Linked DNA regions of Azospirillum sp. TSH100. The protein of the gene in region 2 interacts with the protein of the main gene of each other region in a pairwise test. Links are inferred from orthologs where the notes say so. Each region holds a gene or a part of one and is shown on either strand. Other genes may lie near its edges.

Evidence for each region.
Region 1: the proteins of E6C72_RS30035 (region 2) and dnaA interact in binary tests that used the Escherichia coli proteins (3 or more experiments, as listed by UniProt). The link is inferred for Azospirillum sp. TSH100 from one-to-one orthologs.

The regions. Positions count from the first base shown.
Region 1 is NZ_CP039634.1:1,106,106-1,109,312, reverse strand. Bases 260-3,149 are described here. They hold dnaA (chromosomal replication initiator protein DnaA), read right to left. Parts: upstream 2,540-3,149; coding sequence 980-2,539; downstream 260-979. Other genes in these bases: rpsT (30S ribosomal protein S20), read right to left, coding at 3,067-3,149; E6C72_RS05310 (diguanylate cyclase domain-containing protein), read right to left, coding at 260-864. Outside these bases: more of E6C72_RS05310, read right to left, coding at 1-259; more of rpsT, read right to left, coding at 3,150-3,207. UniProt on the Escherichia coli protein: Plays an essential in the initiation and regulation of chromosomal replication. Binds in an ATP-dependent fashion to the origin of replication (oriC) to initiate formation of the DNA replication initiation complex once per cell cycle.
Region 2 is NZ_CP039639.1:468,754-472,044, reverse strand. The notes cover bases 309-3,282. They hold E6C72_RS30035 (replicative DNA helicase), read right to left. Parts: upstream 2,562-3,282; coding sequence 1,056-2,561; downstream 309-1,055. Other genes in these bases: E6C72_RS30030 (TIGR00730 family Rossman fold protein), read right to left, coding at 2,695-3,279; alr (alanine racemase), read right to left, coding at 309-1,050. Outside these bases: more of alr, read right to left, coding at 1-308. UniProt on the Escherichia coli protein: The main replicative DNA helicase, it participates in initiation and elongation during chromosome replication. Travels ahead of the DNA replisome, separating dsDNA into templates for DNA synthesis.

The DNA.
Region 1 (3,207 bases), on a different replicon or contig from region 2:
GCGGCCGCTGCGCTTGGCGAAATAGAGCGCTTCATCGGCCTGAGTCATCAGGTCGTTGACCGAGTCGGTGTCGCGGTCCAGGCACATGCCGATGCTGATGGTGAAGCCGAAGCTGGTGCCGCTGCCGGTCTCCACCACGAGTTCGGCGGTGGAGCGGCGGATCGCCTCGACCCGCGCCAGAGCCGATTCCAGATCGCCGGCGGGCAGGCACAGGCAGAACTCCTCCCCGCCCAGCCGGCCGAGGAAGCCGCCGTCGGGCACCTGGGCTGCGCAATGATCGGCGAATCGCTTCAGCGCAAGGTCGCCGTTGCTGTGGCCATGGGTGTCGTTGATCGCCTTGAAATGGTCGATGTCGAACATGGCCACCGCCAGCGGCCCCCCCGCTTCCTTCGCGGCGCGGCAGGCCCGTTCCAGCTTTTCCATGAAATAGCGGCGGTTCAGAACCCCGGTCAGGTAATCGGTGTGCAGCATCTCCACCATCACCCGGTGCATGCGGGTGATGCGCTCGCCGGCCCGCACGCGGGCGCGCAGCATCGACAGGTCGATGGGCTTGGCCAGGAATTCGTCGGCACCGGAATCGAAGGCCTCGATCCGCCGGGCTGTCTCGGTGTCGCCGGTCATCAGGATGGTGAAGGTGCGGTGCTGGTCGTCCTCCGCCCGGACATGCCAGCACAGCTCCAGGCCGGTCATCACCGGCATTTCCAGATCGGTGATGATGATGTGGATGTCGTGGCTGCGATAGATCGACAGCGCCTGCTCCCCATCCTCCGCCAGCAGCACACGGAAGCCGTTGCTTTCCAGATCGGTCCGTATCAGGTCGCGGAAGTATTCGGAATCGTCGGCGACAAGGATATTCGTTTCCACCGCGACACCCTGCCGTCCGCAAAGATTCCGTGCTTGCGGACCTTAGCAAACTTCCCGTCGCGATGGGATAGCGGCGTGGCGACACGTCGCGGTTGCTTGGCAAACCAAAGGACCGTCAGCTTTCGAGCATGCGCCGCAGCAGTTCCACATCCTCGGCGAAGGACGGATCGGTTGCGCGCAACTCATCCACCTTCTTGACCGCATGCATGACGGTCGTGTGGTCGCGGCCGCCGAACTTGCGGCCGATCTCCGGCAGGGAGCGGGCGGTAAGCTGCTTGGCCAGATACATGGCGATCTGGCGCGGGCGGGCCACCGCGCGGGCGCGGCGGGCGGAATGCATGTCGGCGACGCGGATGTTGTAATGCTCCGCCACCCGCTTCTGGATCTCGTCGATGGTGACGCGGCGGTCGTTGGCGCGCAGCAGGTCGTGCAGCACCTCCTGCGTCGTCTCCAGCGAGATGGAACGGCCGACCAGCTCGGCATGGGCGACGATGCGGTTCAGCGCCCCTTCCAGCTCGCGCACGTTGGACGTGATCTTGTGGGCGAGGAACTCCAGCACCTTCAGCGGGATGCTGGCCTGGAGCGCGTCGGCCTTGGCCTGGAGGATGCCGAGCCGCAGCTCGTAGGTGGTCGGGTGGATGTCGGCGACCAGCCCCCAGCCGAGGCGGGAGCGCAGACGCTCCTCCATCCCTTCCAGGTCGGACGGGCTCTTGTCGGCAGAGATGATGACCTGCCGGTTCTGGTCGACCAGCGCGTTGAAGGTGTGGAAGAACTCCTCCTGCGTGGAGTCCTTGCCGCTGATGAACTGCACGTCGTCGATCATCAGCACGTCGACCGAGCGGAACTGCTGCTTGAAGGCCATCGTGTCCTTGAAGCGCAGCGCCCGGATGAACTGGTACATGAACTTCTCGGCCGACAGGTAGAGCACCTTGCGGTTCGGGTCGTTCTTGCGGATCTGCCAGGCCAGCGCGTGCATCAGGTGGGTCTTGCCCAGCCCGACCCCGCCATAGAGGAACAGCGGGTTGAAGGTCACGGCGGTGGCGTCGGCGACGCGCCTTGCGGCGGCGTGGGCCAGCTCGTTCGGCTTGCCGACGACGAAATTCTCGAAGGTGAATCGCGGGTCGAGGGCGGCCGACAGGTCGGACCGGTCCTCCAGGATCGCCGGCACCGCGGTCGGCGATTCGTCCGACGCCCCGCCATAGGAGGCCGAGGTGTAGACGGTGGACGGCGCGGCGTCTGCGGACAGGCCGGACTCGAACTGTCGCGGGGAAGCACCCGGCGGCGAAACCGGACGGGGAGCCGGGCGCGGGTCCACGGCACGCTGGTCGAACCCACGCTGGTCGAACCCACGGGGCGCCGGAGCGGAGCGGTCGTCGTCGCTGTCGTCATTGTCGGCGACGAGCGCCGCCGGCGGATTGGTGGAGGCGACGATAACGTCGATGGACTGGACTTCCGGATTCTCACCGGACCACAGGGCGCGGATACGGTCGGCATAGTGGGTCAGCACCCAGTCGCGCATGAACCGCGTGGGCACGACGATGCACACCTCGCCGCCGATCAGGCTGGCGACGGACAGCGGCTGAAGCCAGCTCCGGTAGGCGATCTCGCCGACCTCTTCCTTCAGGCGTCCGCGAATGCGCGCCCACTGCTGATCCAACGACACGCCGACCGACATGCTCCCTTACTCCCGCTCCTTCCGCCGGCCGGCCCCGAAACCGGAATGGCCGCCCGTCTGGTCCTGCCCGGAAGACTCCGGACACGGAAAAACCGAACGGAACACTATATCCGAAAAGCACACGCCAGAGTCGACGGGATTGTAAATCCCGCCCCGGGCGCGACAGCTTGTAAGTAAAAGAAGATCGTGCGAATGACCGGGACTCAACAAGCCCTGATCCGGCGTAAGACCTTCAGTATTTCGCTGCTGTGTTCAGACGGACACAGAGTGTTGCATCACCCCAAATTGCCCGACCGAATGGATCAAAAGTCTAACCATACTGCGGAAATCTGGCAATGGGACAGATGGCGAACGGGCTAAAAAGTTAAAAACGTTCGCGTTGACCGCATGATCGATCCGGAATCTCATATGCGATCCTAAGAACAATCTAAGACAATTGTCGAGCATCCACACATTTACTTTAAACGCAAAAAGCCGCGCCCCGAGTCACGGGCGCGGCTTTTTGAAACGAGCGGATGAAGACTCTATCAGAGAGCCTTGATCGCAGCCGACAGACGCGACAGTTTGCGCGACACGGTGTTCTTGTGCAGCACGCCCTTCGACACGCCGCGCATCAGCTCCGGCTGAGCGGACTTGAACGCCTCGGCGGCGGCGGACTTGTCGCCGCT
Region 2 (3,291 bases):
GGCCTCATCCGCCACCGTGTCGACCGGGCGGTTGGGGCCGATCAGCTCGACCATGCGGCCGGCATGCGCCACCGACTCCGGCAGGCCGGTGATGTCGATGGTGATGAGGTCCATGGAGATCCGCCCGACGATCGGCGCGGCGACGCCATCCACGAAGACATGCCCCTTGCCGCTCAGCGAACGCAGATAGCCGTCGGCATAGCCGACGCCGATGGTGGCGATCCGCGCCGGTCCCGTCACCTTGTGGGCGGCGCCATAGCCGACGGTCATCGGCGCCGCGCAGTTGCGCACCTGAAGCAGCCGCGCGTCCAGCCGCACCGTGCCCTGCATCGGGTTGGGCAGATGCGGCGTCGGGTTGACGCCATAGAGCGCGCAGCCCGGCCGGGCGAGGTCGAAATGATGGTCCTTGCCGTGGAAGATGCCGGACGAGTTGGTGAAGCTCGCCTTCGCCTTCGGCAGCCGGGCAAGTGCCGCGCGGAAGCGCTCCCGCTGCTCCCCGGTCATCGGGTTGTCGAACTCGTCGGCGCAGGCGAGGTGCGTCATCCAATAGCGGACGTCGATCCCCTCCAGCCACTCCGGATGGCCGGCCAGCTCGTCCAGCTCGTCGGGGCCGAGGCCCAGCCGGTTCATGCCGGTGTCGATGTGGATCACCGCCGGCAGCACCTCGCCGCGCGCCGCCGCGAAGGCCCGCCACGCCGCGATCTCGCCCAGATGGTTCAGCACCGGCAGGATGCGCTCGGCGATGAACTCCCCCTCATACCCGGGCGGCAGGCCGCCCAGCGAGAACACCTGCGCCTCGGGCGCCACCGGCTCCAGCGCGCGGCGGACGGCGAGAGCCTCCTCCAACTGGGCGACGACGAAGGTCCGGCAGCCGGCGGCGGCCAGGGCCGGCACCACCCGCGCCACCCCCAGCCCATAGGCGTCGGCCTTGACCACGGCGGAACAGTCCGCCGGAGCCACGCGGTCGCGCAGCTGAGTCCAATTGGCGACGACGGCGCCGAGATCCACGGTAAGGATGGCGCCGGCGCGCGGGGTCTGGTCGCTCGTCACTCTGGTCACTCGTCGGTCTGGTGGTGCTGGTCGAGATCGCCGAACTTGGTGAACTGGCCGTCGAAGTAGAGACGGACGGTGCCGATCGGACCGTGACGCTGCTTGGCGATGATCACCTCGGCGGTGTTGTGCACCTCGCCCAGGCGCTGCTGCCAGCGCTGATAGCGGTCGTTGAACTTGTCGTCGCTCTCGTCGGGCCGGCGCGAGGGCTCGGCGCGCTCAAGATAATACTGTTCACGGAAAACGAACATCACGACGTCGGCGTCCTGCTCGATCGAGCCCGATTCGCGAAGATCGGCCAGCTGCGGACGCTTGTCCTCGCGCAGTTCCACGGCGCGGCTCAGCTGCGACAGCGCCACCACCGGCACGTCCAGCTCCTTGGCGATGGCCTTCAGGCCGCGGGTGATCTCCGAGATTTCCTGCACCCGGTTCTCCGACCCGCGCGAGGACGAACCGCGCAGCAGCTGGAGATAGTCGACCACCACCATGCTGAGTCCCGAGGTCCGCTTCAGCCGGCGGCAGCGGGTGCGCACGGCGGCGACCGACAGGGCCGGCGTGTCGTCGACATAGAAGGGGCAGCGCGCCAGATCCTGGCTGGCCTGGACGAATTTGGGGAAGTCGGTGTCGCGGATCTCGCCGCGGCGGATCTTGTCGCCGGGCACCTGCACCTCGTCGGCGAGGATACGGGTTGCCAGCTGTTCCGCCGACATTTCCAGCGAGAAGAAACCGACCACGCCGCCTTCCTGCCCGCTGGAGCGCATGTGCGCCTTGGCGGCGTTGAAGGCGATGTTGGTGGCCAGCGCCGTCTTGCCCATCGAGGGGCGGCCGGCGAGGATGATGAGGTCCGACGGGTGCAGGCCGCCCAGCTTGCGGTCGATGTCGATCAGGCCGGTGGTGACGCCGGTGACGTGGCTGGAGCGGCGGAAGGCCACCTCCGCCGTGGCGATGGCGTGCTTGACCGACTCGCCGAAGGCCACGAAGCCGCCCTGCACGTCGCCGGTGGAGGCGAGGTCGAACAGCTGCTTCTCCGCCTCGCCGATCTGGTCCAGCGCGGTGATGTCGAGGTCGTGGCGGTACGCCTCGTTCACCATGTCGGTGCCGACCTCGATCAGCTGCCGGCGGATGAACAGGTCGTGGATGGTCTTGCCGTAATCGCCGGCATTGACCACCGTCACCACGTTGGCCGCCAGTTCGGCCAGATAGGCGCTGCCGCCCTCCACCGCCAGTTCGGGATCGTTGTCGAACAGCGACTTCAGGGTGACCGGATTCGCGATCTGGCCGCGGTCGATCATCTTGGTGATGGCGGCGAAGATGCGCTGGTGGGCCGGGTCGTAGAAATGCTCCGGCCGCAGGAACTCGCCGACCTTCTCATAGGCCTTGTTGTTGACCAGGATCGCGCCCAGCAGCGCCTGCTCCGCCTCCTCGTTGTTGGGGGGCGTGCGGTACTCGGCCGTCGGCTTGACCGCGGCGGAGGGGCGGGGATCGAACAGCGATGAGGTCTGGTTGCTCATGACGGACACAGTATCAGAAACAGAACGCGAACGCTTGGTGAAGGGCGGAAGGCTCTCCACAAAAGCTGTGCACAGAAGTTATCCACAAGCTGGGAAGTCTGGGGATAACCGTGGGAAGGGCTTTGAAGATGCCTCAGAGCTTGCGGGGCTGGACCGGCTGGGCGGCGTCCGGCAACGCCTCCAGCGCCTGGAACACGCCGTCGATGTGGTCGGCGACGCGGTAGAGGGCGGAGCGGTCGATGCGGGCGAAGCCCTGGGCCACCATGTGGTCGATCAGCCCGAGCAGCGGGCGCCAGTAGCCGTCGACGTCGGCGATGACGATCGGCTTGTCGTGCAGTTGCAGCTGCTTCCAGGTCAGGATCTCGAAGGCCTCGTCCAGCGTGCCCAGCCCGCCCGGCAGGATGACGAAGGCGTCCGACCGCTCCACCATCATGCGCTTGCGGGTGTGCATGCTGTCGACGACATGCAGCTCGGTCAGGCCGGTGTGCTCGACCTCGGCCGACTGGATGTGTTCCGGGATGATGCCGACCACCTCGCCGCCGGCGGCGATGGCGGCGTCGGCGGCGATCCCCATCAGCCCGACCCGGCCGCCGCCATAGACCATGCGGATGCCGCGCCGCGCCAGCCCGTCGCCCAGCGCGTGGGCGGCGTCCTTGTGGACATCGGCGACACGGGCGGAGGCGCCGCAATAGACGCAGACGGACGACAGGCTCTTCATCGCGGGTCACCC